DNA from 3 places in the Deinococcus misasensis DSM 22328 genome. Region 3 is predicted to be linked to each of the others. Evidence: riboswitches for the same ligand, from Rfam matches in the RefSeq annotation. Region 3 holds a riboswitch; each other region holds the start of a gene.
The links. A riboswitch is a leader RNA that binds a small molecule or an ion and turns the genes downstream of it on or off. The one in region 3 is predicted to bind cyclic di-GMP.
Positions count from the first base shown of each region.

Region 1: another riboswitch for cyclic di-GMP. It lies ahead of Q371_RS08010 (RCC1 domain-containing protein); the one in region 3 lies ahead of Q371_RS03715 (hypothetical protein).
Region 2: another riboswitch for cyclic di-GMP. It lies ahead of Q371_RS26080 (HD domain-containing phosphohydrolase); the one in region 3 lies ahead of Q371_RS03715 (hypothetical protein).

Region 1 is NZ_JQKG01000010.1:37,521-40,792, forward strand. Features, by position in the region: gene Q371_RS08005 (deoxyribodipyrimidine photo-lyase) at 1-465, shown strand, start outside; gene Q371_RS26435 (DUF2256 domain-containing protein) at 443-619, shown strand; cyclic di-GMP riboswitch class II at 789-874, shown strand; gene Q371_RS08010 (RCC1 domain-containing protein) at 1,252-2,643, shown strand; gene Q371_RS08015 (DUF3197 domain-containing protein) at 2,726-3,115, opposite strand.
Region 2 is NZ_JQKG01000046.1:716-3,987, forward strand. Features, by position in the region: gene Q371_RS19640 (copper homeostasis protein CutC) at 1-416, opposite strand, end outside; gene Q371_RS19645 (methylenetetrahydrofolate reductase) at 545-1,303, shown strand; gene Q371_RS19650 (hypothetical protein) at 1,358-1,795, opposite strand; cyclic di-GMP riboswitch class II at 2,033-2,113, shown strand; gene Q371_RS26080 (HD domain-containing phosphohydrolase) at 2,134-3,272, shown strand, end outside.
Region 3 is NZ_JQKG01000003.1:122,526-125,797, forward strand. Features, by position in the region: gene Q371_RS25255 (diguanylate cyclase domain-containing protein) at 1-1,760, shown strand, start outside; cyclic di-GMP riboswitch class II at 1,987-2,070, shown strand; gene Q371_RS03715 (hypothetical protein) at 2,129-2,605, shown strand; gene Q371_RS03720 (hypothetical protein) at 2,682-3,272, shown strand, end outside.

The sequences.
Region 1 (3,272 bases), on a different contig from region 3:
TCAAAGGCCATGGTGTGGATCCATGGGGATTCCCTGAGCATCACCGATCCAGCTTTGCAGGCATGCCCTGAGGCCCCAGCCGTTTTTGTGTTTGACGAGGTGTTTCTGTCCAGCCATGCCATTGCTTTCCACCGTCTGGCCTTCATGTATCAGGGGGTCCGGGACATTGCCAGAGCCAGACAAGCAGAGGTGGCCCTGTGCAGGGGCAGCATGGTGCAGGAAATTCTGCAGTTTGCCCAGGAAAAGGGAGCAGACATGGTGCATGTGACCCGTGCACCCACGGCTGAATTTCGCAGGACGTTGGAGGGTCTGAAGTCTGCCCATCTGGATGTGGTGGTGCATGAGCCAGAACGCTTGACGGTTTACTCCAGACCTGTCAGGCGGTTTTTCCCTTTCTGGAAGGAGGTGCAGGCGCAGGTGTATCAAGATGCGCCGTTGTGGGATGAAACACAAGCCCCCTTCTGAACGCGATTCAAAAACCTGTCCGGTGTGTGGCCGTCCATTCCTCTGGCGCAAAAAATGGGAGAAAGTCTGGCCTGAAGTGGTGTACTGCTCAGACCGTTGCCGCAATGCCCGACGAACCAGAAGCGAGGCTGAAGAAAACCTGAAGACAAACTGAAGAACTCTGGCTGCTCTGGCTTTTTTTTGAAGTGCTGGCTGCGCTCTGGCACAGTTTTGAAGCCCATTTTGTACACAAGATGTCACGTAAACATGAAAGAAAAAGTCCTCTCAGAGGACAAAAATCCCCTTCTAAAAAGGCATTTACAATGCCATAATGTACACCAGAGATAGGCTCATGAGGCGATGAAGCGTTTTCCCGTATTCGGGCACCTAGGGAAACGCCGAGCCAGTGGTGCGACCGGCATGAAGCAATTGGTCCTTTGTTCTTCTGTGATCCCCCATGGGGCTTGCAGCTGAACGCACAACCCATTGCATTTCGTTGTCGGTCACTCTTCCAACCCCGGAAGGAGTGACTTTCAGCATGTTACACATCCCAGAAACCCCCAGGAACCGCGGACCCAACCCCACAGAATCGGCCAGAACACCAGGCTGATTGTGAGCACCTGACCCGTATTTTCAGCACCCCAACTTCACCGGCAGAGGAGACCTCCTCTGAAGGACAGGAAGCCTGTGCCTGAAAAACCCGACAGGAGCCAGATGTGGGACAGGAAGGCAGTGCCATCGCACTGGTGAGGACCTCCCACCAACAGTCCACCCCAAGGATTGTTCTGATTTTCCTCACACCGCACCATGAAAAACATCCTGACACTGACAGGCCTGACCTTCCTGATGGTCGCCTGCGGATCTCAAACTGTACCCTCACAACCCCAGACCGCTCCTCTGGCCGCCCCAGAGCAACTGGTGCTCAGCACCCTCACCGGACAACCCACCCTGCTCTGGAAGGACCGCATCACGGATGAAACCTCTTTCGAAGTGCTTTACAGCAAAGATGGCGTGAACTTCCAGCAAGAACAACTGCTTCCTGCCAACACCACCTCTTATGTGCCCAGTGAAGAAGGTTTTTACGCTGTGCGCAGCCGCCGCAACACTGAAATTTCAGAACGCACCAACAGTGTGAAGTACCAACAGGCCCATGAACAGGTCCATCCCACGCCCACGGTGACCGCCCAGAGCAAAGCCCATGTGCTTTCCAGTGGCAATCAGCACAACCTGTTCGTGCAGAACGGAAAAATGAATGCTTTTGGTTGGAACGGTTACGGCCAAACCGCCAAACTCAACCTCAACACGGTCACCGAAGTGGCAGCAGGCTGGAACAGTTCTTTTGCCGTCACCGCCAATGGCACCGTGTGGGCCTGGGGACGCAATGAATTCGGACAACTGGGCAACGGCAACACCACCGACCAGAGCACCCCTGTGCAGGCCTCCATCGACCACGTGAAAAGCATCAGCGCAGGTGTGGAACACACCCTTGCCCTCAAAACAGACGGCACCGTGTGGGCCTGGGGCCACAACAATGTGGGCCAACTGGGCAACGGCAACACCACCGACCGGAGTGCCCCTGTGCAGGTCACAGGACTGAGCAACATCGTGCAAATCGGTGCAGGACTCGGGCACAATCTGGCCCTCAAAGCAGACGGCACCGTGTGGGTCTGGGGCTGGAACAACAACGGACAACTCGGGCTGGGCACCACCCAGAGCCAGAGCACCCCTGTGCAACTCACCGGACTGAGCAACATCGTGCAGATTGCAGCAGGCCATTACCACAGCTTGATCCTCACCAGCACTGGAACGGTGTACAGTTTCGGGGACAACCACAATGGACGTCTGGGCAACGGCAGCACCCTCAGCAGCTTCAAACCCGTTCAAGTGCAAGGTCTGACCGATGTGCAAAGCATCGTGGCTGGTGCAGGACACAACCTCGCCATCACAGGCACGGGCAACGTGTACAGCTGGGGCAAAAACGACAACGGACAGCTTGGGCTGGGCAACACCACCGACCAGAACACCCCAGTTCAGATTCAGGGCATCCAGAGTGCCACGGCCATCTCTGCCGGACGCGCCCACAGCGTGATCCTGACTGCGGGTGGACAACTCTGGAGCATGGGCAGCAACTTTGGTGGACAACTCGGTGATGGCACCACCGAAGACCACCTCAGCCCGGTGCAGGTCACAACCTTGTAATTCGACACAGGACCATCTCTGCAAAACAACCCCGCATGTGCGGGGTTGTTTTGCTGTGTGCGAATCTTTATGGGAATGGATTTCAGATGTAAATGTTGTGATCGGTGGGATTGGCTTTGGACAGCAGCACCTTCAAATCTTCTTCGTCAGGATCGCTGGTCATGCGCTGAAAATCGTAAGGGTTGACCACGGTTTCCTTGAAATTGGTGACCCCAGAGGCAATCGCACTCTGGACCACATCGCGCAAAGCCTCGATTCCGGCCTCGCCATAGTGGGGACCAAAAGCAGGAACACTGAGCACGCTGGCTTCTTTGTTGTGCACCAGCACGCTGTAACGGGCAATGTTGCGGTGCCCCTGAAAATCGGTGAGAACCACAAACATGGTCTCGGGGCCGAGGGTGCTTTTCTCCAGCAGCAGGGCCAGGGTCTCTTTGGGAGCGCCGATTGTGCCTGTGATTTCGGGTGTATGCATGGAATCACCTTAACACCTGTGGTGGGGAAAAGGGAGGAACAAAACACCCGATTTTAAGTCGAGAGCCAAGGGCCGAGGGCTCAAAAAGGCTTTGGCAACAGCTTTCAGGAAAACAAATCCCCTTGACCCTTGCGAATACGCGCTGCATCATGCTCTC
Region 2 (3,272 bases), on a different contig from region 3:
ACCATGGGATAAAGGGCCAGTTGCAGGTAGTTTTTCACCAGATCCTGGGTCTGGTCAAAAGCCAAATTGACATTGACGCTGAACCCATGTGTGATGGCATCTTCCAGCAAATCCCAGTCCATCACGGTGTTGTGAATGGCCCCGAAGGTGATGTTTCGAATGCCGTGGTTCCAGTAGAGTTCCAGAATCTTGAGGGTGCGGCGTCTGCGGCCTTCTTCATAAGCGTAGTTCTCTGCATCTGGGCGCACCAGAATGGAAAGGGGAATGCGTGCAACATCCGAGCACAGCCCAATGGTTTTGAGGTCCGGACTGATGCCACCCTCTCTGAGGTTTCGCACCAGCACCATTGAGGTGGCCCCGGCATGCTGGGCTTCCCGAACCTCCATGGCGTTTTCGATGGCAACCTCAGCAATCATGGGTTCAGCATACCAGTTGTGACTGAAGTGTAAAGGTGGACGCCTGTCAACTTGGGCAATTCCCTTGTTTGCCCAGAGAACTAGATTTCGGAGGGTGACAGGGGAGCTGGCTGCATACACTGTTTAGCATGCGGATTGCCGTTGAACTGGTCCCCAAAACCTACGAACACCTTCAGGAGGAGTTGACCTTCATCCAGCGGGCTTTGCCTGCCGTGGACACCATCAATCTGCCTGACCTGATGCGTTATGACATCCGAAGCTGGGATGCATGCCGTCCAGTGCGTGACATTTTGCCTCAAAACAGCCCGATCCCCCACTTCAGGTCCATTGACATCAACCTGAAAAAGCCTTTGCCTTTTGCAGAAAATCTCCTGGAAATGGGAATCAAAGAGGTCATTGTGGTGACGGGAGATCCACCCACAGACATGAGCAAACGGGTGTATCCCACCTCTTGCATTGATGCCATCAAGAAGTTCAAACGTGAGCTGCCTGAAATTCAGGTCTATGCAGGTCTGGATCCTTACCGTTCCAGCTTGCGCAGTGAGCTGGAATACCTTGAACGGAAGCAGGAAGCGGGAGCCGCCGGTTTTTTCACCCAACCTTACTTTGATTTGCGCCTGATGGATGTTTTTCAGGAGATGTTTGAGCAGTCAGAGTGCCACAACATGCCCATTTTCTGGGGGGTCACTTCGGTGGTGGGTGTGCGTTCCAGACGCTATTGGGAAACCCGAAATCGGGCCATTTTTCCCAGAGGTTTCGAACCCACCCTGGAATGGAACCGTGAGTTTGTGTTGAAAGCCCTGCAGTGGGTGCGCGAACGGGACAGCAACATCTACCTGATGCCCATCAAGGTGGGCATTGCAGAATATCTGGATGGTTTGCTGTAAATGCAGTTCAAAAAAGACCCAGAGGAAAACGTCTGGGTCTTTTTGTTGGCTGGTTCAGAAGGACCAACGCACCCCAAACCTGCCTGTGGGGCCAATGGGCAAACTGTTGCAGTAGGACTCGGGGCAATTGTTGTTTGGGGCTTGCCAGAGGGTGCGGATCAGGGCCATGCCCCCTGTGGCATCAAGGGCCAGATTGGAGGTCAATTTGAAGCGAATGCCTCCCATCACTTCGGTGGCGGTGAGGGTCTGGATGTTGGGCTCATTCATGAACATCTGGCCCACATTCACATATGGGATGAATGTTCCCTCTCCAAAGAAATACTTCACACTGAGTCCAGTGCTGTAGGAGGGTCGGTTTGCACTTGGAGCAAAATGGGCATGGATTCCATAAGAAAAACCATCCGAGATCGGGGCTTCATATTCTGCACCGAAGCCATAGACTCCAGCTGTGAAAGCCACATTGCTCTGGGCATGAACTTGATTTGACAACACAAACAGAGAAAGGGTAAGGCATAACATTTCTTTTCGCATGATGGTTATTTTATGGATTTGCTGGGCTGTTAACCAGATGATCTTCAAGACAAGCCCTCACTGAAAGATTTGGCCTTTAATTTTCACGGTAAATGAACTGTAAGAAATTGACCAAGGCTTTTTTTCTTCATGAAAACTGTTTTTGATTGACAGTGCGGGGTCTGTTTCGTAACGTGAAGACCAGAATGGGCCATCGCCCACTCATGAGACCATGAAACACATTCTGCATTCGGGCACCTGGAATGTGTGGAGTCAGTGGTGCGACCGGCATGAGCTTTGCCTTCAGGCATGTTGCATTCATGCTGGCACGCCCCTCCAGAGAGGATGCTGCCTTGACCGTGTATTCTTCCTCACAACCTGAAAAAACGCTGGATCTTGATCAGGAACCTCCTGCGCCTGTGGGCATGTACGAAGCAATGTTTCGACTGAATCCCCTGCCGATGTGGGTGTACGACCTGCAGACCCTGAGGTTTCTGGAGGTCAATCAGGCTGCTCTCCTGCGCTATGGTTACACCCGAGCCGAATTCCTGTCCATGGACCTGATGGGCATCCGTCCTCCAGAGGAACAGAACCTTTTGAGGAAATATTTTTGTGCCCCATCGGAGCAGAGGGTCCTGGAAGAAGAGCGCAGTTGGATTCACCTGACCCGCTCTGGAGAGCATCTGGAAGTGCATGTGGAGTCTCAGGAGGTGGAGTTTCAGGGCAGGCCTGCCCGACTGGTGGTGGTGCAGGACATCACCGAGAAAAACCGCATTCAGAAAGCCCTTGAGGAGAGCCAGAGCCAGTTCAAATTGATTGCGGAGAACACCGTCAACCTGATCATCCGGTTTGATCGGGCATTTCAGGTCACCTATGTTTCTCCTTCGATTCAGACTTTGCTGGGTTACACCCCGCAGGAATTCATGGAGATTGCAGACCACCAGTACATCCATCCAGAAGACCGGGAAAGGGTGATTCAGGAGGTTTTGCAAGCTGTTCAGGAGAGGGCACACCAGAAAATTCTGGAGTACCGCCTCCAGCACAAATCCGGGTTTTACCTCTGGGGGGAGACCGCATTTCGCCTGATGTGGCAAGGGGAAGATTTTCAGGGCTTTGTGTCTTCCAGCCTGAACATCACCGACCGGGTGGAGGCGCGGCAGGAACTGATGGAATCCCTGACCACCCTTTCCCAGATGGTGCGCCTTGCCGAAGAACTGGAGCAGGCCAGTGACCCTCTGGACGTGATTCATCTGGCGTTGCAGCACTGCACCAGTGTGCTGCCTTTTGACTATGGCATGTTTGTGCAGGTGGAAGACCACCAGTATCAGGTGGGGACCTGTCTGAACCTGCAGCCTGCCCTTGCAGAAAACCTGCTGAGCCATTACCTGAGTCACTCCGGCCCAAGGTTGCTCCATGCCTTTTTGAAGGGCACGCCAGCTTTCTTTGATGCCCATGAGCC
Region 3 (3,272 bases):
GTTTGCCGGTTCAGGAGGCTCTGGTGCTCACCGGGCAGTATGCCTCGTCCAGAGCCCATCAGGAAATGACCCGTTTGCTGTCCCGCACGCGGGATTTCGAGGCGGTGGTGTGCGCCAACGATGAGATGGCCGAAGGGGTCATTCAGGCGATCACCCAGCTTGGCTTGCGGGTTCCTGAAGACATTGCTGTGGTCGGCTTCGATGACAGCGAGGAATTCAAACATGTGGTCCCGGCCCTCACCACCGTCAGGCAACCGTTTTTCGAACAGGGTGAGGAGGCTGCTCGGGTGCTCCTGAACTTGTCTGTGGCATCCCCCAGAGAAGACCATTTTGTGCTTCCGCAGTTGGTGGTCCGCGAGTCCTGTGGACCTGCACTGCCCACCCTCGCAACACAGGTCCAGAGCAGGCTGTATCAGGGGGTGCTGGATGTCCAGCAGCACCTTTCTGAGGTGTTTCAGCAGGTGGCGCCTCATCCAGAGCAGCATGCCCGGTTTTTGAACCTCTGGAAAGAGACCCTTTTGACCCGCAACCATCTGGAACAAGAGTTTTACGTGTGGCGCGATGGGGTGCAAAATTGGATGAACCTGCTCGACACCCCAGAACAACCCTGCCAGGGGTTGGTGCTCGGTTATCAGGCCCAGAACCTGCTGGTGAACGTTCTGCAGATGCTGCACTCCCGAAACCACCTTCTGAGCATCAATTCCTCCAAAATGGCCCCAGAACTTTATGCTGTTGAGTGTCAGGAAGACCTGTTTCAGGCCATGGAGGCATATCTGGACCATGTGGGCATCAAACACCACATGGTGGTGCTTTACGCCCAGAGCGGACCGCGACCTGACCCTCTGGCCAGAGTGGCTCTGGCTTCAGGGGCGCGCTCTGCTCTGGATCCCTCACTGTTCCAGAGTCGGAAACTGCTGCCAGACAGCATGCAAGCAGAACTGCTCTCTGGAACGCTTTACTGTTCACCGCTGTACGTCAATGAGGTGCATTATGGCTTTTTGCTTTATGAACCGCCCATCTGGGGCCGTTTTGACGATGAAGCCCTGTGCAGGACCCTCAGCCACGCCTTGCAGCAGTTGGAGCACGTTCTGGTGTTGCGGGGCCACGCCGAAGAATTGGAGATTCAGGTGCAACTGCGCACCCGTGAACTCAAATCCGAGGTTGCAGAGCGGCGCAAAGCCGAAGAAGCCCTCAAGCTTGCCAATGCCGAACTGCAACGCTTTGCTTTTCTGGACGGCCTGACCGGAATTTACAACCGTGCAGCCTTCAATGAGCACCTGCAAAGCCAGTGGGCCATCCACCGCAGGCACCAGAGGCCCCTGTCTTTGCTGCTCTGTGACGTGGATTTCTTCAAGCGCTACAACGACTTTTACGGCCACCTCAAAGGGGACGACTGCCTGAGAGACATTGCCGCTGCACTTTCTGGGGCCGTCCGAAACCGTGCAGACACCGTGGCCCGCTATGGTGGAGAAGAATTCGTGGTGATCCTCCCCGAGACAGGCACGGATGGAGCAGCTCTGGTGGCAGAACGCATCCAGGACGCGGTGCGCCGTCTGGGTCTCCCCCATGAAGGTTCAGAAAGCACAGACACGGTGACGGTCAGTGTGGGGGTGGCCACCTTGTACCCACATGAATGGCTTCATGCAGCAGACCTCATCCAACTGGCCGACCAGTGCCTGTACCGGGCCAAACAGCTGGGACGGAATTGCATGGTGCAGCACCCTCTGGAAGGACCTTTGCAACCTCCTCAGGGCCATTGAGAAAACAAAATTTCACCCACCTCAGGCTGCAGGAAACTGCAGTTTTTTGATGTTCTGTCATGGGATGGGCATCACCAGAACATCCTTATTGATTAAAGTGTTTCATAAATATTACAAAACATAGTTATGTGTAAAGTGTTGCCAGGGCAACTTCATTAAGGCCAAATGCCATTTACAAACATGCATTGTTTCGGTATAAATAGAGCCATCAAGCACAGGTTGATCCTCTGCTGATAGAAGCGTTGAAGCCTGCTCAGTATACGGGCACCTTGAGCAGGTGGAGCAAGTGGTGCGACCGGCTATTGGTTGATTTCTCTGGTTCCAGAGGAACGTTTTCACGTCGTGGCACACCACGACAGGAGGTTCACATGTCCACTTCCCGCAACACCTTTGCTTTTCTGACCGCTCTGGCCCTTGGCAGCACCGCTTTTGCCGCCACCACTGGCGACATTGGCCTGAGCGTCGAAAACAACATGTCTGACGTGCTGACTGTCTCTGGCAGTGTGAGTGTGGTGTTCACCGGTCTGGGCAACGGCACCGTGACCGGATCCCCCACCCTGGCCTATGAAACCAGCGATGAAAGCATCCTCGGGGCACGCAAAATCACTGTTGCCCTGAGTGCAGCCCTCCCCGATGGCGTCACAGGCACCGTGAACTACACCCCCGATTCCGGGAACGGCACCGGAGCAGAAGCCGCTCTGGGCACCAGTGCTGTGAATCTGGTCACCGGAATTCCCCGTTTCAGCGTGCAAAGCGCCAAAGCCCTGACTTACGCTTTTGCAGCCACCAAGGGCTTTGATTCCAACACGGCCCTGACCGTGACCTACACCCTGATTGCGGAGTGAGTCCAGAGCCCTTCATCAAAGATGTTTTTTCAGGCAGGCAGGAGGGGATTCCCCTTCTGCCTGTTTTGAGGTGACCATGAAACACCTGCTGACCTTCCTGTTGTTCGGATCTCTGGCTTTTGCACAGGTCAGTGTGCAAGGCAACCTGATCCACACCCACAACGCCACTGCCGGGGCCACCCTGACCGGCAACCTGCTGCTGAAAAACAACGGAAAAACCCCGGAAACCCTCAAAATCTTTCTGCAGGACTACCAGTTTGAGTTGAACAGCACCCGGTTTGCTGCGCCCGGCACCCTGAGCCGTTCCAATGCCCTGTGGGTGAAACTGCCTCAGGACACCATCACCGTGCCTGCCGGAGGGGAAATCAACCTTCCATACCAGATTCAGGTGCCCGAGGACCCCAGAAAAGGCACCTTCTGGTCGGTCCTGATGCTGGAACCTGCCGATGTGCCGGTGACCACCAGCAGTCAGGGTTTGCAATTGCGTCAGGTGATGCGCACCGCCGTGCAAATCATCACCGAATTTGGAGGGGCCAGAGCCGAACTGAAATTTGGTGCCCCCAACCTCAAAAAAGCACCCCAGAAGTCCATTTTTTCGGTGCAGGTCAGCAATGCTGGAGAGGGTCGCATTTCCCCCAGTTACCTGCTGGAGGTTTACGATGCACAG